Regions from separate parts of the Proteus sp. GOKU genome, predicted to be linked through region 1. Evidence: predicted binding sites of a transcription regulator. Region 1 holds the regulator's gene; each other region holds the start of a gene.
What was found. The regulator Fur, encoded in region 1, represses iron uptake genes when iron is present. The targets are predictions, from matches to a motif close to ATAATAATGAGAACNACTATCAA.

Region 1 (7,852 bases):
GACACTTGGGCGAAGATTTCTCAACAAGGCTAATTTGACGTGCTTTAAGTCACATTAGTGCCTTAATGAATAAAATGCTCGGTAATTTATTTATCGAGCATTTTTTTATCTGTTTTACAGCTTATTTTGCCTAATTTTTCATCTATTGATATTAAATATTTACTATTCTTAATTTGATTAGCCTCTCGTTTTATCTTTTTTAGGTGATAAGTTTTCATTTATTTCGTTTGAAATAGTTTATTCACTATCACTTTATTCTTTTGTTTTTTCATATCATCACGCTAAATAACACTGTAATAAGAAAAGTGTGATTCACACCACATATTTTACATCATTAAAAAAGATTATTTATAAATACTACTTATTATTCCTTTCTATAAAAACGAAATTTTATATCATTTAAAGATTGATTTATAAAATACAATTAAATCAAGTGATTATGTTTATTTTTAACCAATCTTTATAAAAGAAAGAAAATGAAACGATCATTTAGTTATGTGCCCTTTGTCATATTTTGATAAAAATTCTTTTTTTTTGGTTGATAATTCGCGTCGCGAAAAATATGCTGTTTATAACCTAATTTAGGTTTTTTCCCCACTTGGGGTTTTATATTTGGAAATAGGCATTGTGCTTATTTCTTTTTTAGTCAAAGTCAAAGAGGAAACAATGCTATGGTTATGCAAAATGCTAAACCAGGCAGGGTGGCACTTGCCGTTATGGGCGCATTGCTTGTAACTGCACTACCTGCAAAAATGTCTCATGCTGAAGGGTTTATTGATGACTCAACCTTAACAGGCGGTCTTTTTTATTGGCAACGTGACCGTGATAGAAAAGAGTTAACACCAAATAGCCCTGATTACGGCAAATACAAAGCTAACTTACACCATTCTACTTTCAACGCTAATCTCGATTTCTCATCAGGTTACCTTGGTGATTTTATTGGTATTGATTTAGCTGCCTTTGGTGCGGCTGAATTGAATAACAGTGGCCCTGCGGCACCTAATGAAATCGGTTTTAGTGATGCAAAAAGTCGCTGGGATGAAAAATGGACTGGCGATCGCAGTGGCATGAGCGTTTATAAAGCGGCTGCGAAATTCAAATTAGGTAACTTCTGGGCTCAAGGTGGATATATTCAACCTAAAGGCCAAAGCTTATTGCGTCCACACTGGAGCTTCTTACCGGGAACTTACCGCGGTGCTGAAGCGGGCGCTGTCTTTGATTTCGATAAAAGTGGTGAATTATCTTTCTCCTATATGTGGACAGATGAATATAAAGCACCATGGTATCGGAATATGTACAATTTCCGTAAAGCTGATCTAGAAACGAATATCAGCTATCTTCACTCTTTCGGCGCTAAATATGATTTTAAAAACAGCTTAGTGTTAGAAGCTGCATTTGGTCAGGCTGATGGTTATATCGATCAGTATTTTGGTAAAGTTTCTTATGATTTCCCAATTGCTGACAATGCATTAAGAACGTCTTACCAATTCTACGGTGCTAAAGATAAAGTTACCGGTGGTGGCGTTAATGACGTTTATGATGGGCTGGCATGGTTACAAGCACTGACTTTTGGTTATACCTACAATGTATTTGACTTCAAAGTAGAAGGAACGTGGGTTAAAGCTGAAGGTAATCAAGGTTATTTCTTACAACGTATGACTCCGGGCTGGGCAACCTCTAATGGTCGTCTTGATGTCTGGTGGGATGGTCGTTCTGACTTTAACGCCAATGGTGAAAAAGCACTTTATGCTGGCGTTATGTATGATCTGAAAAACTGGGATCTGTCAGGCTGGGCAGTAGGTACTTCTTATGTTTACGCATGGGATGCTAAGCCAAGTGGTAAAGCTATTTATGACCAAGGTCAGCGTATCAGAGAAAGTGCATGGAATGCGGATATTATGTATACGGTTCAAGAAGGTCGCGCTAAAGGCACTCTCTTTAAGCTTCACTATACCCGTTATGATAACCACTCCGATATTCCAAGTTATGAAGGTGGTTTTGGTAATATTTTCCAAGATGAAAAAGACGTTAAGTTTAACGTGATAATGCCATTTACTATTTTCTAATATCAGCATAAGGATAAAGTGTATTAATTGCACTTTATCCTGAATAAAACTAAAAAAGCTAAATACGATTACGATAAGTAAAAATAAGTAGTAGAAAGGTAGGGATGCGGTAATTAAGAAGAGCCTTACAAATAAGCCTCGTTAATAAAGTGAAGTTGTCAGCAGTAGTAAAAAGTGGAAGTAAAAGAGTAGAAGTAAAAGAGTAAAAGAGTAAAAGCAGTAAAGAGTCGTTTTAAAATCGCAGTATGTAGTAAAAGTAATGAAGTAAAGTCGTCATGTCATGTCGTCTGAGATAAATGTGAGTGGGTTATGTTTATCTCCTGTGCTTCAGTTATTTCGCAAAATTTGCGTAAGGTATTTACCCTAAGTAAAGGAAGTCAGAGTGGGTATCGTAGTGGGGGGTAAATACCTTTATTTTTTAATTCCTTTCTTTTTCGTCCTTTTCATCCTTGTAGGTTTTTTTATTCTATGGCAAATTTCTTGCCATTCATTTTATCTCACCTTATTTATTATTCTGCATTGAATGCTGTTCGATAATGCGAGTTTTCAGGAAGAAGCATGTTAAAGCGATTGGATGATTTTTTATTAGAACCGCCATTGAAACCCTTTAAAGGTATAAAACGATTTATTGTTGAATTTCTTTTTTTTGGTGTAAAAGAGGCGCGTTCTTGTTTATTTGCCGGATTTTTCTTTTTTATTTTATTTGCAACACCAAGTAAAGGTATCTTTGGTATACCTCGTTATGACGTGCTTCTTATTCTCGCTATCGCTTTTCAATTATGGATGGTGTGGGGAAAGCTAGAAACATGGGATGAATTAAAAGCGATCTGTTTTTTCCACATTGTTGGGTTTGTGATGGAATTATTTAAAACATCAGCGGCAATTGGATCGTGGAAATACCCTGATTTTGCTTATACAAAATTGTGGGAAGTCCCTTTGTTTACAGGGTTTATGTACTCTGCGGTAGGAAGTTATTTAATTCAAGCATGGCGTTTTTTAAAAGTACGAATTGAACATTATCCACCTTATTGGATGGCAACTTTGGTTGCTCTCGCTATCTATATTAATTTCTTTTCTCATCACTTTATCGGTGATTATCGCTGGTATTTAACTGCCTTTATTTTAGGTCTTTATGCTCGTAGTGTGGTTTATTTTACTCCTTATGATACTGAGCGAAAAATGCCTTTATTACTCGCTTTTGTTCTAATAGGTTTCTTTATTTGGCTTGCTGAGAATTTCGGTACATTTTTTGGTGTTTGGCAATATCCTAACCAAATTGGTGCTTGGTCTGCTGTACATGCAGGCAAATGGGGCTCTTGGTCACTATTGGTTATTGTCACATTTACCATTGTGGTTCATTTAAAACATATTAAGCACAGTATCAGTGTGGCTAAGTAGAGTTATCCTCGGATTTTAGGCAATAAAAAAGGAACTGTGAACAGTTCCTTTTTTTTACTGAGAGATTATCCAGAATGAATTATTTCTCATCATGTGCGTGGCTATCTTCTTTGCAATTGCCTTCAGCGCAGTGGCCATATAAGTAAAGGCTATGATTGGAAAGCTTGATACCATGACGTTCAGCGATGTTTCTTTGGCGTAATTCAATTGCATCGTCTGTAAACTCGATAACTTTACCACAATCAAGACAAATTAAGTGGTCATGATGGTGTTGTTGAGTTAATTCAAATACTGATTTACCACCTTCAAAATTATGTCGGGTAACAATACCAGCATCATCAAATTGGTTTAAGACGCGATACACTGTTGCCAGACCAATCTCTTCACCGATATCGATGAGTTTTTTGTAGAGATCTTCAGCACTGACATGATGGCACTCAGGATCCTGGAGCACTTCCAAGATCTTTAAGCGAGGAAGTGTAACTTTTAACCCAGCATTTTTTAACGCTTTATTATTGTCGGTCATGCGGATTTAATCCTGTTGCTAATGGTGAATTTAATTTTTGTGCTCACAAATAGGTTTTATTCATTAATACTCGGGTGAATAAATAACCTCATTGATTATAGGCATGATATTTAAAAATAAACACCCCACCTATCACACTATCTTAGCACACCATTGAATAATTATCATTCTCAATATTGAGTATTTATTTTATCCCAGAATTTCGTCTAGGCTCATTTCTTCTTTGATTTGAGCAACCCAAGCGTCAACACGCTCTTCGGTTAATTCTGGTTGACGATCTTCATCAATCGCAAGACCGATAAAATGATTATCATCTGCAAGCCCTTTAGAGGCTTCGAAATGATAACCTTCTGTTGGCCAATGACCTACGATAACTGCGCCACGAGGCTCAATAATATCGCGGATAGTACCCATTGCATCACAGAAATATTCTGCGTAGTCCTCTTGGTCACCACAACCAAATAGTGCAACAAGCTTACCATTGAAATCAATATCTTCTAGTGTTGGGAAAAAGTCATCCCAATCACATTGTGCTTCACCATAATACCAAGTAGGAATACCTAGTAACAGAATATCGAACGCTTCGATGTCTTCTTGACTGGATTTTGCAATATCATGAACTTCGGCATTATCAGCGCCCAGTCTTTCTTGAAGCATTTTGGCAATATTTTCAGTGTTGCCAGTATCACTGCCGAAGAATATTCCTATGATTGCCATAAAGTGAGATAACCTCTTTTATTCTAAATTCGTTATATTTCAAATTGTAGCGTTATTGACTACGTATATTTTCACAAGTTACATACTTTCTTGTATGTTTCCAGTGACTCATTCACTTGTCACCTAGCTACACTTCAAAATATTTAGAGTATATTTGTCTGTGTTTGAACAATTACTAGTGAAAGATAAGCATTGTGTTTTCATAATAGAAAACTAAAAACGTATTTTGACGAAAATAGCAGGCTAATTCTGTCGAATTTGTGTGGTTTATCTGCTAGCTATTTTTGTTTTGATGCATTTTTAAGGCGTGATTTTGCGCCAATTGCTCTAGTAATATTTCTTCAATAAGCTCACTACGACTGACGTTTCTTTCTGTCGCCAACTCATTGAGAGCATTCACAGCATCTTCATTTAATTTTAACTCAACTCGACGTAAGCCATTAACTCTGTCACGTCTTAATTGATTGCGTTTATTAATTCTAAGCTGTTCATCCCGAGAAAGCGGGTTTGTTTTAGGTCGCCCAGGTCTGCGTTCATCTGCGAACAAATCCAGTGTGGTGCGATCAGTTTGTTCTTTTGCCATAAATTTTGCTGTGAAAGGGCGTATACCAATGACTAAATTGCGAAACGCCCAATAATACCCCACATAGTGATGTCTCGCCACTGCTTCCTGACTTTAACCTATTGTGATTTGGTCTTTTTATCAACAGATACTGTTTTTAAGTACAATAATTATACATTCTATTAAGTTATCATTTTTTCAGTGGCGTTATTTTAAGCAGTTAAATTTATTCACTAAGCTTTCTCTAAAAAGCGACGAATTGCCTTAATGACGGTATCTGGTTTTTCTGAATGCACCCAATGCCCCGTGTTTGCAACAACAAAGGCGGTTGCGAGAGGGAATTGACGAGCTATGTTTTCACGATACTCATCCAAAATATAAGGTGATAAACCTCCCCGAATAAATAATACAGGTTGATGCCAAGCTGGTACTTCTTGCCAGCCAATAATGTCTGAATAGGCATTTTGTATTGCAGGTAAATTAAATAGCCACTCACCATTTTTGAATGATTTAAGTAAAAATTGGATCACACCGTCTTCTTTAATAAAAGGACGCATGATTTCCACCGCATCTTGACGGCGCGTGACTTGGGCTTTAGTTACAGCTTCAAGTGCAGCAAAGATTTTGTCATGACGGCGAACATTATAGGCAACAGGTGACATATCAATCACAACAATATTTGCGATACGCTCAGGGGCTAATGCTGTCATCGCCATCGCAATTTTGCCTCCCATTGAGTGACCAATAATAATGGCTTTTGGGATATTTAAACTATCAAGCAATGTAAGCACATCTTGCGCCATATCTTGATAATTCATACTTTCACTATGAGGAGAATGCCCATGATTACGCACATCAATTTGTATCACGGTATTATCTTGGCGAAGTGCGCGACCTAAAACACCTAAATTATTCAGATCACCAAAAAGGCCGTGGATCAAGACGATAGGTAAACTGGATGCAGGTGTCGTTTCAGGTTGGTGTAATTGATAATTTAATAATGTATTGAGTTTCATATTAATGACCAAAATAATTGCGATTTTCTTCTATGATGACATGCACGAGGTGCTAAGCCAACTTATCGTAATAATATGAAAGAGTGATGAAGTTCAGAAATAATTGATAAGAGAAATTTATAAAAAACTATAAAAGCACTATTGTCTAGGTATATATTCCAAACTTATTTAAAAAGTTGAAATCTTGACATTGCTCAAAAATAAATAATTAGAATTTTATATTATTTGGGGGCTGGAGTGGTGTGATATAGTGGAATTTAAAGCTGGCTTTGTGCGAATAAGTTCAAAGAATAGAAGATGATACCGAGATAAACAATAGGATAAATACCGAGCTTAGCCTTTAAAACGGTAGGATCTTGAATAGATCCTCTTTAAGTTATTGAAATTTTACCTATTTTGTTTTTAAAGATTATATCTTATAATCCTAATTACTTTTTTTTGAAAATAGTACTGGGTAGCAATGAAAAAGATAGAAATTGATGACGAACTTTACCGCTATATTGCTAGCGAAACTAGACATATCGGTGAAAGCGCTTCAGATATTTTAAGGCGTCTACTGAAGCTCGATGCCAAACAGCCCGTACAACCAGTCGTTGTCACTGAGTCAGTACAAGCGCCTGTTATTAAACAGGAAGCTGAACCTACACCTATAACACCAGCTATTACACCAGCAAAAAATCCGATCCGTGAAATGCGAGAACTGCTGTTATCTGACAGTTATGCAGAAAAAACAAAATCAGTTGATCGTTTTTTACAGATCCTTTCTACGTTATATAGCCTAGATAGCGCTACTTTTACTCAATCTGCTGAAACAGTACATGGACGAACACGTATCTATTTTGCTGGTGATGAACAAACATTACTCGATAGTGGACGTCATACAAAACCGCGCCATATTTCAGGCACGCCGTTTTGGGTTATTACTAACTCGAACACAGAGCGTAAGAGAACGATGGTACAAAGCATCATGCAGGATATGCAATTTCCTGCAAATGAGATTGATAAGGTGTGTGGAACTATCTAACCACTATTGTTAATTGATGCATTGCAAAGGCTTTTGTTTAAAGCGTGATTGTGATGTCAAATAGGAGAAGATTTGTGGCAATTCATCCAAGAGCAGGGCAGCATACTCGTCAAAGTGATCTGATTAATGTGGCGCAATTAACGTCTCAATATTATTCACTTAAACCACAAGCTAGCAATAACGCTCATCGTGTGAAATTTGGTACATCTGGTCATCGCGGAAGTGCAAATCGCCATAGCTTTAATGAAGCGCATATTTTGGCAATTGCACAAGCTATTGCTGAAGTACGTGCTAAAAATGGAGTAACAGGGCCATGCTACGTGGGTAAAGATACTCATGGACTGTCAGAGCCTGCATTTATTTCTGTTTTAGAAGTACTTGCTGCCAATAAAGTTAAGGTGATTATTCAAGAAAATAATGGCTATACACCAACACCGGCAGTTTCTTTTTCTATTTTGACATACAACGAAGCACATCAAGATATTGCTGATGGTATCGTGATAACACCATCTCATAATCCACCTGAAGATGGCGGTATTAAAT
Region 2 (7,852 bases), 810 kb from region 1:
AAGAAGACGGCTTACGTGTTGCCGATCTTGAAGTGAAATTTGGTGAAATGGACGGTTACACCGTTGAATCTCGTGCTGGCGAATTATTGCTAAACGTAGGTATTCCATTAGAACAACATAATGGTCCTATGAGTGAAGTGGCCCCGGGTTGGAAATTACGTGTGTTACTTGCACAAGCCCTGTTCGCTGATCCTGATATTCTGTTACTGGATGAACCAACGAATAACTTGGATATTGATACCATTCGTTGGCTTGAGCAAACGCTAAATGAACGTAACAGTACCATGATCATTATTTCCCATGACCGTCACTTCCTCAATATGGTATGTACGCACATGGCTGACTTAGACTATGGTGCGCTTGCGGTTCATCCGGGTAACTATGATGAATATATGTTTGCTGCAACCCAAGCTCGTGAGCGTTTATTAGCGGATAATGCAAAGAAAAAAGCACAGATTAGTGAATTACAATCTTTCGTAAGTCGCTTTAGTGCTAATGCTTCTAAATCACGCCAAGCAACCTCTCGTGCAAAACAGATTGAGAAAATTCAATTAGCTGAAGTTAAAGCATCTAGTCGCCAAAACCCATTCATTCGCTTTGAACAAGAGAAAAAATTATTCCGTAATGCGCTTGAAGTGGAAAATATCTCTAAAGGCTATGATGACAATGCCCCACTATTTAAAGACGTCAATATGATGCTTGAAGTGGGCGAAAAAGTTGCCATCTTAGGTAATAACGGTGTGGGTAAATCGACAATGATCAAAACATTAGTCGGTGAATTAACACCTGATACTGGTCGTTTAAAATGGTCTGAAAACTCAAATATTGGCTATTATGCACAAGATCATGCAACTGATTTTGAAGTCAATATGACTGTGTTTGATTGGATGAGTTTATGGATGAAACCAGAAGACGACGAACAATCTGTACGTAGCGTATTAGGTCGTTTACTGTTCTCTCAAGATGATTTGAAAAAATCTGTTCAAGTTTTATCGGGTGGTGAAAAAGGTAGAATGTTATTTGGTAAGCTAATGATGCAAAAACCAAACATTCTGATTATGGATGAACCAACTAACCACTTAGATATGGAATCTATCGAATCACTGAATATGGCATTAGAACTTTATCAAGGTACTTTGATTTTTGTTTCTCATGACCGTGAATTCGTAAGTTCATTAGCAAACCGTATTATTGAAATAACACCTGAAAAAGTGACTAATTTCCAAGGAACTTATGATGAGTTCCTCGCGAAGAAAGGTGTCACACTTTAATTTCATAACCAAATTAGAGTAATAAACAGTTAAAGGCTCGATATTATTTATCGAGCCTTTTTTATTGTGAGCAAAAGAACCCGATAATTTCGCCCTCCTATTTTTATTGCATTTATGACTTATTCTATTTTTTATCTCAATACAAATAAAAATGATTATCATTTATATTGACTGACAGTCGGTCGTTGGTGTATGTTACCGACCACGAGTCAATCATGGTTTATTTTCATTTTTGGGATCATTATGTTGCTATTACTTCAATCGACACATTATCCAAATAAGCAATTAAAAAATTATTGGAAATGTGGCTACTCTTTTGTTTTTCCTACATTAATTTCATTAAGCGCAGTATCGCCCTCTTTTGCTTCAGAAAATATTGAAAAAATAATTATTACTTCAGCGCAAAACACTCAGTCTGATACACAACCTTATGGTTATATTGCGAAAAAACAGACAACAGCGACTAAAAGTGATGCCACTTTATTAGAAGCACCACAAATGGTTTCTGTTGTTAATCGCGCTCAATTAGATAACTTACCCTCTGAATCTATTAGTCAGGCACTGCGTTATAGTTCAGGCGTTGTGAGTGAAAAATTTGGTGCTTTTGGTAGCGGTATTGATTACTCGAAAATGCGCGGATTTGATGCAGACTACTATCTAGATGGATTAAGAATGCTAGGTAATAGTGGTATTTGGGCACCTCAAGTTGATAGTTGGAGTTTAGAAAGTTTAGAAGCTGTACATGGTCCTGCATCTGCATTATATGGGCAAGGTGGTGCAGGTGGCGTGATTAATATGATATCGCGTCGCCCTTCCGCAGAAGCGCAACACCAAGTGCAATTACAAGCGGGCAATAATAAAAATCATGGTATTAAATTTGATACTACATCAGCAATCAATGAGGATGAAACATGGTTATATCGTGTTTCAGGGTTAGCGCTTGAACAAGAGTCTCAAATCCCCTCTTCTCGTCAAACACGTTTTCTTATCTCACCAGCTATTACATGGAAACCGAATGATGCATTGAGTTGGACACTATTGGGTCAATATCAAAAAGAGCCTCGTCTAGGTTATTACAATACGTTACCTGCTCAAGCTTTAGGTTTGTTACCGAATCCTAATGGTAAAGTTGATCCTAATCGAAATTATAATAATCAAAGCCATGATAATTCACATCGCAAACAACAGTCTCTCACTTCATTATTTGAATATGACCTGACACCTCAGTGGCAATTTAAACAAAATACCCGTTTTATGAAGGTTGATACTGAAATTAGTCGTGATTATACCCGCGGATTTTTACCCGGAGATCGCCTGTTAACGGCGGTTTATCAAGAAGCACCGAGTAAATCGGAAACGTGGGTAACAGATACTCAGCTGATAGGGAAAATAGCAACATGGGATATCAATCATACGGTTATGGCAGGTTTTGATTATCAACATGGCTATATGACTAAAGATTGGTGGGGCTCTCAAACAGTTAGTTTTGATCCTTGGGCATCGCATCATAAACCTGATTTTGAGCCTTATCCTGTTTCACGCACTTCAACAAAACAACAATTTGATCGCTATGGATACTATTTGCAAGATCACTTGCGCTGGCAACAATGGAATTTACTGTTGAGTGGCCGTTATGATTCTGCTGATTTAGATACACATAATCAAATTTCAGGCATGACAAATTCAAGTCATAATACGGCATGGAGCCATCGTGTTGGTTTAAGTTACCAATTTAATAATGGATTCTCACCTTGGATAAGTACATCAGATAGCTTTGATCCTGTATTGGGTACAGATGCAGATGGAAAAGCGTTTATTCCAATGAAATCAAAACAGTATGAAGCCGGTATCAAGTATCAAAATCCTGAATTAACACAACTCGTTAGTGTTGCTGTTTATCAATTAACTCAAGAAAATGTCACAACACATAATCCGAGAAATCCCGATTATTATCAGCAATCTGGGGAAATTCGTTCTCGTGGGCTCGAGTTCGAAAGTAAATTAGCGTTAACACCACAAGTGAATATGATGCTCAATTATGCCTATCTGCATAATATTGTGACATCGACTAGTGATCCGACAACGTTAAATAAACATCCTGTTCAAGTACCTACTCATACGGGTTCTGCATGGATAGATTACCGTTTTCAGCAGCCTTATTTAGAAGGCGCATTATTAGGTGCTGGTGTTCGCTATTTAGGTTCAACTTACGGTGATAATACAAATACGTTTAAAGTACCCGCAGTATGGTTAGGTGATGTGAGTTTGCGCTACCAATTATCGTCAATCAACCGTGAATTGCAGGGATTAGAGTTAGGATTAACTGTCAGTAATATCACAAATAAATCCTATGTTGCGAGTTGTACCAGTTCAACTTATTGCAGTATTGGTACAGATCGCGTGGTTCTTGGTGTATTAAATTACTATTTTTAGGAAATGAACATGGATAATTATCGACGTTCATTACTAAAAGGTGCCAGTGCATTCTCTTTATTATTAGCGAGCCCTTTTCCTGTTTATGCAAAATCAAAACAGAGGGAAATTGTTGATATTCTGGGAAGAGAAATTGCATTACCACAAGAATTAACGCGTATTTATGTGGCAGATAGTGGATTGTTTTTACTTTATGCTTCATTAAATAAAGGCGCTCTTTATGAGCGTCTTATCGCAATGCCTTCGGCTTTTCGTACCGCCGATTTAAGCTTGTATCATCAATATACTCGAGCATTTCCGCAATTATTGGCACTACCTGAATTTACGGCTATGTCGAGTGGACACTTTAATAGTGAAAAGCTTATCGCGCTAAAACCTGATGTCATTATTGTTGCCGTTGGGACTTATCGCGCGATCAGTGTTAATGGTGTGCTAGATTTATTAACGAAAGCCAATATTCCTGTCGTCGTGTTTGATTTGAGTATTGATCCACTTAATAACACCCCAATTAGTACATCTATTATGGGAAATATGCTTGGTAATCTCCAACAAAGCCAAGCAATGAACCAATTTCGTGAAAAACAACTCAGTTATATTTCTCAGCAATTAGGAAAAAAGCCATTTAAACGTCCCAATGTGTTATTTGAACGAGCTGCAGGCTTTACACCAGAATGCTGCCTTTCATATGGCAATGGCAGTATGGGACAAATGCTACAAAATGCAGGGGGTAAAAACTTAGGAACGGAATATATAAAAAGTACTTATGGCCTTCTGAATCAAGAAACCGTGATTTACTCTAAACCCGATAAAATCTTTTTAACAGGTGCGGATTGGAGTGGTTATAACCCTTCTGGTGATTGGATTAATTTAGGGCCTGGTGCAAATTTAGAGTTGGCAAAACAGCAACTTGCGATTTTAATGCAACGCCTTGCTTATAAAACACTCGATGCAGTTAAAAACAGACAAGTGTACGCTATTTGGCACTCTTTTTATGACAGCCCTTTTGGTTTTATTGCTATTTTACAAATGGCGAAATGGCTACATCCCGAACGTTTTTCTCACCTTGATGCGGACGCTATTTTTCATGAATACCATACCCAATTTTTGCCAGTAAAATGGGAAACAGGTTATTGGGTGACATTACTAGATGAAGATAAGGAATAATCATGTTTGATATCTATTCACCTGATCCTTTACGGATAAAAGTTGAGACACAATCGGCAGGAAAAAGAACTATTTTATATTCTGCAAAAGGTCAGCCGAATTATATGTATGTAATGCCCCGTTTTCGATTAAACGAGGTATTGGATTGTCTTGATAATACTATTCACCCTGCTTTTATTGTAAATGGAAAAGTTAAAGATGCTTTTTTCTATGCGTGTTATCCCGCTTCATTACATCAAAGCGAATTATTAAGTTTACCCAATCAAAAACCAGCCAGTCAGTTAGATTTGTTAAGCTTTCAACAATGCGCTCAACAGACAGGAAAAGGATTTCATTTAAGTACCCATGCGGAATGGGCTGCGCTTATGTTGTGGTGTCGTCATCACAATATGGTTGAAGATGGAAATACGGATTATGGGCGTAGTTTTCTACATCCTGAGCAATGTGCTAATCGAGTGGATGGCAAAGATGCTGGCGACACTGATTTTATCACTGGTGATCCAACCACAATAACATCACCACAGTGGCCGAATTGGTATCATGATAATAGTTTATTTGGCATTAGTGATTTATGTGGCAACCTCTGGGAATGGCAAAGTGGAATGCAATTAAATGCCGGAGAAATACAGATAATTAAAGATAATGACGCTGTATTTTGTGGTGATCCAACAATAACGGAGCAATGGCATTCAATAGCATTATCAACAGGTAACTTATTGCCTATCAATCATATTAATAGCGCAAAATACGATGCACCCTCTGATTATTGTGAGGGAAATGCAGGTACGCCTATTTTATCAACGTCAATAAAACACTATAACGGCGCACCCGCAGATAATAGTTATCCAGCGGGACTAATGGATGGTGATTTTAACGCAATAACGCCTGTTGATGATCGTGAAGTACCGATGTTATTTAAAGCATTAGGATTATATCCAGCAATAAACCAGCAAGATCACGATCAGGTTTATTTACGAAATTATGGCCAACGCTCTTTAATGCGAGGTGGAGCTTGGTATTCACAACAAGTCGCAGGAATGCGGACTTTATGTTTAAGTCATAATGCACTACATCGCAGCACTTCTGTCGGTGGACGCCTATCTTGGGTTGACATAAGCAGTTAATTAACCCAAAAAGTTATCATTTATAGACATTTTTGCATAAATTAATTTACCTTAGTATACATTATGTGAATAATAGCGTTAATAGTAATCATTATTATTCGGTGACTCATTGTGATTAATTTTTATGCATTTAAATTGAAACCGGTGGCATTACTCTGTTCTGCCACCCTTCCTTTTATTTTGACTACACAGGCTTTTGCAGAAGAAAAAGCAAAAACGGAACAAGTCGAGAAGCTTGTCGTTAGTGCTCAAGCGCTAAAAGTAAATACCAGTTTGCAAGAAACGCCTAAATCCGTTTCTGTCATTTCCCAAAAAGATCTCGAAACACATGCTCCTCAAAAACTTGATGAAGCCTTACGTTATACCTCTGGTGTTGTTTCTCAGCCCTTTGGTGCCGATAACGATACTGATTGGCTTCGTGTGCGAGGTTTTGAAGCGGCAACTTATTTAGATAACAGTCGCCTTTTCCGTGATGGTTATTACACATGGCTACTTGAGCCTTATGGTTTTGAACAGATTGAAGTGGTAAAAGGTGCATCAGCTGTATTATTTGGTGAGTCTACACCCGGTGGTGCGGTTAACGTCGTACAAAAGAAACCCAGCTTTAAACCTCAAAATGAAGTATTTCTTGAGGTAGGAAATAATGATCAGCGTGGGTTAGGCTTTGATGTTTCAAGTACAACAGATGATAAACGTGTGCGCTATCGCCTTGTTGGCTTAATGAAAAAATCAGATGGGGAGTTATCTCACACTGATAACGAGCGGATTTATCTTGCGCCAAGTGTTGCGATTAATCTAACTGACGATACATCACTGACCTTTATGGCGACCTACTTGCATGATGATGGTACACCGACTAATCCTTTCTTCCCGGCTGCGGGTACATTAATTTCATCTCCTTTTGGTAAAATTAAACCGTCAACTAACTTAGGTGAACCGGGATACGATAAATATAAACGTACTCAAATTTCAGCGGGTTATTTATTAGAAAGTAACATCAACGATGTTTGGCGTTTTTCTCAACGTTTAAACTATGGCTATAACGATCTGTTATTGCGTAGTGTCTATGCATTCCCTAATTCAGATGTTACGGCAACAGAACTTGGTCGTGGCATCGTTTTCCGTGATGGTAAAAACCAAAGTATCTCTTTTGATAATAACGTTGTTGGTGAATGGGATACGGATAATTTCGAACATACCTTATTAGCGGGTGCTGAATTGCAATATCACCAAACCAAAGGTGATGAGCAAGATAATTACAGCTTTGGTACGATTAATCCGTGGAACCCTATTTACGGCAAATATACCCCGCTTAACCCTGCTGATAACATCAATCGTACCATTGATAAAACTCAATATAGCCTTTACTCACAGTATCAAACTAAATTTGATGGCCGCTGGGTTGCAATGGCGGGTGTACGTCAAGATTGGGTGAAAACAGAAAATAAAGCACAAGCAAAAAATGAGGATAAATCACGCACTGATAGTGAATTTAGCCTCAATGCAGGATTAATGTACCTAGCAGATAACGGCCTATCTCCTTATGTGAGTTATTCCGAGTCCTTTGAGGTGATGAGTACTATCGATCCTGCAACTAAAGATCTGTATAAACCATTAAAAGGTGACCAAATTGAAGCAGGGATAAAATATACACCTGATTTTATGGATGGTTACTTTAATATTGCTTGGTTTGATATCACACAGAAGAATGCGCTTGTTGCAAATCCAACGACTTTTGTTTCAACACAAACCGGTAAAGTGACATCAAAGGGTGTTGAAGTAACAAGTGAAATGCAATTAACGGAACGTTTAGCGTTAAAAGCCAATTACACCTATACCGATATGCAAACCGATGACACG
Region 3 (7,852 bases), 120 kb from region 1:
GAGTTGAGCGTACTTTTGCCTCAGATATTAATTCTTGGGATGATTGCTTGGCATTACTTGATGGATTATATAGCGAATTAGAAAGACGATTAACAAAAGTTAAACCGGATCTAAGGATAGCAAGGCAAGGCGTTAAATTAAAATTTGATGATTTTCAATTAACGACACAAGAGCATACTCACCCTATTTTAGAGAAAGCTGATTTAATTAATATTGCCTACCAAGCATGGCATGAGCGTCGAAATGGCAGAGGTGTGCGTTTGATCGGATTTCATGTCACCTTGCAAGATCCACAAATAGAACGACAACTTCTTTTAGCGCTATAAAAATTAAAAAAACCATAGCCGATCAACAGATTGACTATGGTTAACGCAGTTAATGTATGTAGTTAATCTATTTAGTTAATTTATATAGTATTACCAGCGATAATTCATAGTTGCTGTCATTGTCCTGCCAATACCATAAAAACAAGCAGTATCACCAGCACAAGATGCAACATAATGTTTATTCGCAATATTATTCATATTAAGCTGAATTTCAGCACCTTTTAAAGAAGGTGATAGCTCACCTAATGAATAACCAATCATCGCATCGTAAAGAGTCACAGCAGGTACACTAACTGTATTTTTGGTATCACCTTGAGATACACCTACATATCTCACACCAACACCTGCTTTAGCACCATTAAATAGCCCAGATGTTTCATCATATTGACCCCAAAGTGATGCCATATGCTTAGGAACTCTAGGGAGTTCTTTTCCTTGTGTTCCCGCAATAATGGTTTTTCTTACTTCAGTATCGGTATAAGCATAACTGCTGATAAATGAAATATTTTCAGTTAATTGGCTATTAATTTGAGCTTCAACACCACGGCTTCTAATTTCACCGACCGGTTCAAAATACGCTTTTTCAGCATTGTAGTTGGTCACATTACGTTGTTGTAATTGATAAACAGAGAGTGTTGCCAATGTTTGCTCATTTGGTGTGAGGTATTTTATTCCAGCTTCTAATTGACGGCCTTCACTAGGCTCAAAAGGCGCACTTCCTGGTGCTCTGCGAGTTTGTAAATTAGGTTCAAACGAGGTGCTATAACTAATATATGGCGAAATACCATTATCAAAAGCGTATAAAAGCCCTGCACGACCCGTTAACTTATTATCATCTTGTTGATCATAACTTTTAGCTAAGAAATCATGAGTACGAACTTGAGCCCAATCTTGGCGTAATCCTGCAAGTAAGATCCAATTTTTCCATTGGATCTGATCTTGTAGATATAACCCGATTTGATCACGTTTTTGTAGCTGATCGGTCGCAGGTTTTTGTAAACTCATATCAATTGGATAGTGATAATTAGGATCTCGCCAGTCAAGATCGTACTCTGAACCCATTGCTCGGAGCAAATTATCTTGATCTTTGCTCCACTGATAATCAATACCAGCAATCACAGTATGATTAAGTTTTGCAGTAGTAAAATCGGCTTGTAAACGAGTATCTATTCCTAAAGTATCTGTTTCACGCTGCTCTTGTTGCGCTCGGCGTTCAAGAACATAAGGGTTATCTTTTCTTAAAGAGCCAAATACAAGATATTTATATTTCTGATTAATATGGCTATATCGAGCATTTTGTACAATTTTTAGTAAATCACTAAATTCGTGTTCAAATTCATAGCCTATACCATATTGTTGACGCCATGATTTATGGTAATCGGGATTGTTAACATCAAAATCAAAGGGGATCGTACCAGCCGGAGTGCTTTTAACCGTACCATAAGCAGGTAAAAAATTACGATACCCAGCTTCAGGCTCTTGCTGAATAAAGCTTAATAGTGTTAAGCGAGTCTGTTCATTAGGTAAGAAAGTAATAGCAGGAGCAAGTGCAAAACGTTCTTCTTTATAGTTTTTTATTTGCGTGTGTTGTGTTTTTGCAACACCGTTTAGGCGGTAAAGCACACGATTGTCATCACTTAATGCACCTGAAAAATCAAAAGCAGTTTCCGCTAATTTATCATTGCCTGCTCGTACTTGAATATGGCGGATAGGGGTTGCTGTTGGTCTTTTACTTGTCATTGCAACAAGGCCACCCGGATTGACTTGACCATAAAGCACGGATGCTGGCCCTCTAACAACTTCAACGCGCTCTAATAACCAAGGATCAATTGCACCAGTTGATGATGAAGCGCCCATTCCATAACTTAGACCGTCAAGAAAACGAGGGGCATAACTGTATCCACGAATAAAAACCTCATCATTACGATTAGAACTTCCACGATATTCTGTGAAAACGCCGGGCGTATAACGTAATGCTTGAGAAACTGAACTGACATCTTGAGCGTCCATTTGATCACGCGTGATCACACTAATGGATTGCGGTGTTTTTTCAATTTCACTCGGTGTTTTATTTGTTGATAGCGTTTTTGTTGCCACAAAACCGGAAACAGGCGCTTGGGGATCTTGCGATGGAGATGCCGTAACAATTATCTTTTCAGGTATATTTTGATTGACGGCCGCATGAATTTGAACAGAGAGTAAACTTAGAGGTAAGGCGAGAAAGACGCTAGCAACGCAATTTTTATTAGACACAATAGAACCCTTTAGTTTTTTATTTTTTAACTTTAAATGCGGAAGCCATGAAAATATCACTCTGAAAACATTAATGCTAATGATAATGATTAGCATTCTATATATTTAATTTATTAAGATTTATTTTTTATTCCATAATGGAATAAGTGATTGTGGAATTGGCTATATGAGGAATAAATTATGATCTTTAAGGGAAATAGTGTGTGATTTGAGGGGATAATTTATTTCTTGGTGATAGCTTTAGGCACAAAAAACCCGCCAATTAAGCGGGTTTCATTATTAACATTAAAGCAAAATTATTTAGCAGGGATCGCTTTTAAAATTGCAGTTAATAATTGCCAGTATTGACCGACGCTCTTAACGTGAACGCGCTCGTCTGGTGAGTGAGCACCACGGATTGTTGGCCCAATAGAAACCATATCCATATCTGGGTAAGGTTTTTTGAACAGACCACACTCAAGACCCGCGTGGATAACCATGATGTTTGGCACTTTATCAAACAGTTGTTGGTAAGTGTCACGAACTAAATGCATAACAGGAGAGTCTGCATCTGGTTTCCAACCTGGGTAACCGCCTTTGGTTTCGATGTCTGCTTTAGCCAGTTTTGCTAATGCTGTCAGCATACTAACAACATAGGTTTTACCGCTATCAATCAGAGAACGAATTAAGCACAGGATTTCTACTTTATCGTCAACAATGCTAACAACACCTACGTTTAATGAAGTTTCAACAACACCTTCAACGTCGTCACTCATACGAATAACGCCATTTGGCATAGCATTAAGTAGGTTGATTAAGCGCTCTTGGCAATCTGCGGTGAAAACTTTTTTATCTGTTGTTGTATCAATTAATTCAACTTTCAGATTTTTTTCAGCAATAGCTAATTCAGTTTTTAACAGAGCTTCAAATTTCGCTTTTACTGCGTCTAGTTGGCTTGCTTTATCCGCTGGAATTGCAAAAACAATGTTTGCTTCACGAGGAATAGCATTACGCAGTGTACCACCGTGAAAATCAATTAATTTCAGTGATAATTCTTCTGCATGACCCGCTAAGAAACGCGCTAATAATTTATTTGCGTTACCTAAACCTAAATGGATATCACCACCAGAGTGACCACCATTTAATCCTTTCAGAACCAGTTGCTTAACAACGTGACCTGCTGGGATTGCATCGTAAGAAAGGCTTACTGTGGTTTTAACATCAATACCACCCGCACAACCCATGTAGATTTCGCCTTCTTCTTCAGAGTCTGTGTTGATAAGAATATCAGCTTGTAACCAACCTGGTTGTAAACCAAATGCTCCGTCCATGCCTGTTTCTTCAGTCATGGTTAGCAGGACTTCTAATGGACCGTGTTTAACAGTATCGTCAGCTAAAACAGCTAACGCAGATGCCATACCTACGCCATTATCAGCACCTAATGTAGTGCCTTTAGCTTTGATCCACTCACCATCAATGTAAGGTTGGATCGGATCTTTGGTGAAGTCGTGAACGGTGTCGTTGTTTTTTTGTGGCACCATATCTAAGTGTGCTTGTAAAACAACGGCTTTACGATCTTCCATGCCTTTAGTTGCTGGTTTACGAATTAAAATATTGCCAACTGCATCGCGCTGTGCAAAAAGACCTTTTTCACTTGCCCAAGAAAGAATATGGGAAGCTAAGGCTTCTTCATGATGTGATGGATGTGGAATCGAACAAATTTTTGCAAAAATATCCCATAGTGGTTGTGGGGATAGAGTAGATAGTTCAGACACGATGGATCTCCTCTAACAGCATCTGTGTTATTGATAGCCTACCGCTTTTTTAAGGGTTAGCTTTATTATTCTGAGCGTTATACGCCAATATAGTTGAGAATATCACTTTCTTCTGATGAATGCGTCATTCTATTCACATCTCTATCCAAGAAATTAGATCTCTATTTGCATTCATTTTTTATATAGTTCGTTTTTTAATCATAAAAAGACATTACAGAAAAAAATGAGGATAATCTCACCTGTTTTCACGTTTTCTCTGGTTTTTAGGCGCTCAAATCACTATAATCTCGCGCAACCTTTTTTTCCGCAAAAAAGCTTCTCTCGAAATTCAAGTAGCTAGGATCACAATATTATGAGCGAAAAATATGTTGTAACGTGGGATATGTTGCAAATACATGCCCGTCAATTGGCGCAACGTTTATTACCAGTCGAACAGTGGACAGGCATTATTGCTGTCAGCCGTGGGGGATTAGTCCCTGCTGCATTACTTGCTCGTGAATTAGGTATCCGTCATGTGGATACAGTCTGCATTTCTAGCTATGACCACGATCATCAGCGTGACCTCAAAATCTTAAAAAAAGCAGAAGGTGATGGTGAAGGCTTTATCGTTGTTGACGATTTAGTTGATACTGGTGGTACTGCTAAAGTTATCCGTGACATGTATCCAAAAGCGCATTTCGTCACTATCTTTGCAAAACCAGAAGGGCGTCCTTTAGTGGATGATTTTGTGGTTGATATTCCGCAAAATACATGGATTGAACAGCCTTGGGATATGGGTGTTGCCTTTATTCCACCTGTTTGCGATCAAAAATAAGTTGATAGCATTCGCTTTGCTGTTTTAATTGAGATCCTCGCTTAGGCGGGGATTTTTGTTTTTAAGCTTTTTTCTCTTCCTTTTAATGATGTCTTCGTGCGATTGCTTGTCGTGATACACATTGTTCCAGTCAATTTCATGCTATGATAAAGCCAGACTTTTAAGCCCCTTTATACGATATCCACTGATTTGAAGAGTGATATGGCAAACAATACGAATCTTTCTGAAACTTTATTTAAGCCACGAGCAAAACACGCTGAAACCTCAACGCTAATTCAGTATACCCATCCAAAATCGAATATTAATACCTATAGCGTGCTTAATGGTACGAGCCAACAAAATTGGTATCGAACTATTCAACGTTTACTGTGGATTTGGCGTGGAATTTCTCCTATTGAGATAGAAGAGGTGTTAAGCCGAATTGCGGTACAGGATGCCCCTCGTAGTGATGATAAATTTATTGATACTGTTATCGGGTATCGTAAAGGTGGTTGGTCATTTGAGTGGTCGCATCAAGCGATGATCTGGCAACAAAAAGCATTACGTGAAGAGTCTGGTGATGCCGCAGCAGATTGTTGGTTACAAGCCGCACATCTTTATAGTATTGCCGCATATCCCTTTATTAATGGCGATTTTTTAGCGGATCAAGCCGTTATTTTATCGATGAAAGCCTTTGAGAATGCGACGAAATTTTCTTCTTTTGAAGTCAAGAAACTGACATTTAAATTAGAAGGAAAAGGGACGACAACAGGTTTTCTACATTTACCCAAAGATTGTAGAGGCCCTTATCCTACCGTGTTATTTTGCGGCGGATTAGACGGCTTACAAAGCGATTATGTTAGCTTCTTCCGTGACTATCTTTCCCCTAAAGGTATTGCAATGTTAACTCTGGATATGCCCGCAATTGGTTATTCAGTAAAACAAAAACTAACGGAAGATACATGCCATTTACAAGGTGAAGTTCTAAAGCAACTTTCTGAAGTACCTTGGATTGATCATACTCGTGTTGGTGTGATGGGGTTTCGCTTTGGCGGTAATATTGCTGTGCGTTTAGCTTATATCTACCCAAAATTGATTAAAGGTGTTGTTGCCTTAGGTCCGTTGATCCACACTTTCTTTACCCAAGCTGAATTACAGAAAAAAATTCCTGTGATGTATCTTGATGTGTTAGCAAGCCGCTTAGGATTATGGAATATTGACGAGAATAATCTTCGATTATCGTTAAGCAGTTATTCTCTGAAAAACCAAGGTTTGATTGGGCGACGTATGCCTGTTCCTATGATGGGGGTTTATTGGAAAGGGGATGAAATGAGCCCTAAAGAGGATTCGCAATTAATTGCACGCTCCTCTATGGATGGTGACATTCTTGCTATTAATGATAAACCGCTTTATGAAGGTTTAGAGCTCGCGTTACAAAAAAGTGCAGATTGGATCTATGATAAATTAATATAATTAATTTTGAACAATAACTTGCTAATTATATTAGATTATATAACAGTAGAGTTTCTAAGGAGACTGAATTTATGACTTCATCTTTGAACCCTACCCGAGGTAAGTTATTAAAGCGTTTTGCTCAAATCGGACCTTATATCCGAGAGCAACAATGCCAAGAGAGCCAGTTCTTTTTTGACTGTTTAGCAGTTTGTGTAAATAAAAAAGTCGCGCCGGAAAAACGAGAGTTTTGGGGCTGGTGGATGGAATTAGAACGTAATAATGAACAGCTTATTTATCATTATCAAATTGGGCTATTCGATAAAAATGGCGATTGGCTCCATCAGAACATAAGTAAGAATGATGTTGTTGAGTCAATCAATGAAACACTTATTCGTTTTCATGAATTTCTTCAACTAGCTGTGAGTGAATTAGAGATGACACTCATCCCCGATGAAAAAATGAACAAATTTCCTCTTCCCATTCAGCCCTAATTTTGTGTTAGGGCAACTTTTCATAGATTTTGCGTTATGTCAGTTGGCATAACGCTTCTCTCCTGATAAAACTGTGTATTATCTTTTTAAATAATCAACAAGAATGGTAAATGTTATGAGTAGCAGCCAAACGCTGGTTGTTAAATTAGGGACGAGTGTACTTACTGGTGGTTCACGACGTCTGGATCAGTCTCATATTGTTGAGCTGGTTCGCCAATGCGCTAAACAACACGAAAAAGGGCACCGGATTATTATTGTTACTTCTGGTGCAATTGCAGCAGGACGTGAGTATTTGAATTATCCTGATTTGCCCGCAACTATTGCGTCAAAGCAGTTGCTTGCGGCTGTGGGGCAAAGTGCCTTAATTCAAGTATGGAAACAGTTATTTGCTATCTACGGTATTCATATTGGTCAAATGCTATTAACACGTGCTGATATTGAAGATAGAGAACGTTTCCTGAATGCGCGGGATACATTACATGCGCTGTTAGATAACCATATTATTCCCGTTATCAATGAAAATGATGCTGTTGCCACTGCAGAAATTAAAGTGGGTGATAACGATAACTTGTCAGCATTAGCCGCTATTTTAGGTGGTGCTGATAAGCTGTTATTACTAACGGATATTGAAGGGCTTTACACGGCTGATCCTCGTAGTAATCCAGATGCTAAACTGATCCCTGAAGTTTTTGATATCAATGATGAGTTACGCCAAATGGCGGGTGATAGCGTATCTGGTCTAGGCACGGGTGGTATGGCAACAAAATTGCAAGCAGCAAC

Region 2: a site for Fur is predicted at 1,411-1,433, ahead of EHE21_RS09205 (TonB-dependent siderophore receptor). Genes of this name have one in related genera too.
Region 3: a site for Fur is predicted at 2,653-2,675, ahead of EHE21_RS04760 (TonB-dependent siderophore receptor). Genes of this name have one in related genera too.

The regions. Positions count from the first base shown of each region.
Region 1 covers NZ_CP034105.1:1,160,180-1,168,031, forward strand. The annotation lists gene glnS (glutamine--tRNA ligase) at 1-33, shown strand, start outside; gene chiP (chitoporin ChiP) at 672-2,066, shown strand; gene EHE21_RS05355 (DUF817 domain-containing protein) at 2,625-3,464, shown strand; gene fur (ferric iron uptake transcriptional regulator) at 3,544-3,990, opposite strand; gene fldA (flavodoxin FldA) at 4,180-4,707, opposite strand; gene ybfE (LexA regulated protein) at 4,982-5,290, opposite strand; gene ybfF (esterase) at 5,503-6,285, opposite strand; gene seqA (replication initiation negative regulator SeqA) at 6,746-7,309, shown strand; gene pgm (phosphoglucomutase (alpha-D-glucose-1,6-bisphosphate-dependent)) at 7,384-7,852, shown strand, end outside.
Region 2 covers NZ_CP034105.1:1,966,430-1,974,281, forward strand. The annotation lists gene EHE21_RS09200 (ABC-F family ATPase) at 1-1,271, shown strand, start outside; gene EHE21_RS09205 (TonB-dependent siderophore receptor) at 1,515-3,704, shown strand; gene EHE21_RS09210 (ABC transporter substrate-binding protein) at 3,714-4,868, shown strand; gene EHE21_RS09215 (hypothetical protein) at 4,871-5,992, shown strand; gene EHE21_RS09220 (TonB-dependent siderophore receptor) at 6,104-7,852, shown strand, end outside.
Region 3 covers NZ_CP034105.1:1,036,273-1,044,124, forward strand. The annotation lists gene dinB (DNA polymerase IV) at 1-326, shown strand, start outside; gene EHE21_RS04760 (TonB-dependent siderophore receptor) at 417-2,579, opposite strand; gene pepD (beta-Ala-His dipeptidase) at 2,876-4,333, opposite strand; gene gpt (xanthine phosphoribosyltransferase) at 4,686-5,147, shown strand; gene frsA (esterase FrsA) at 5,349-6,599, shown strand; gene crl (sigma factor-binding protein Crl) at 6,671-7,072, shown strand; gene proB (glutamate 5-kinase) at 7,188-7,852, shown strand, end outside.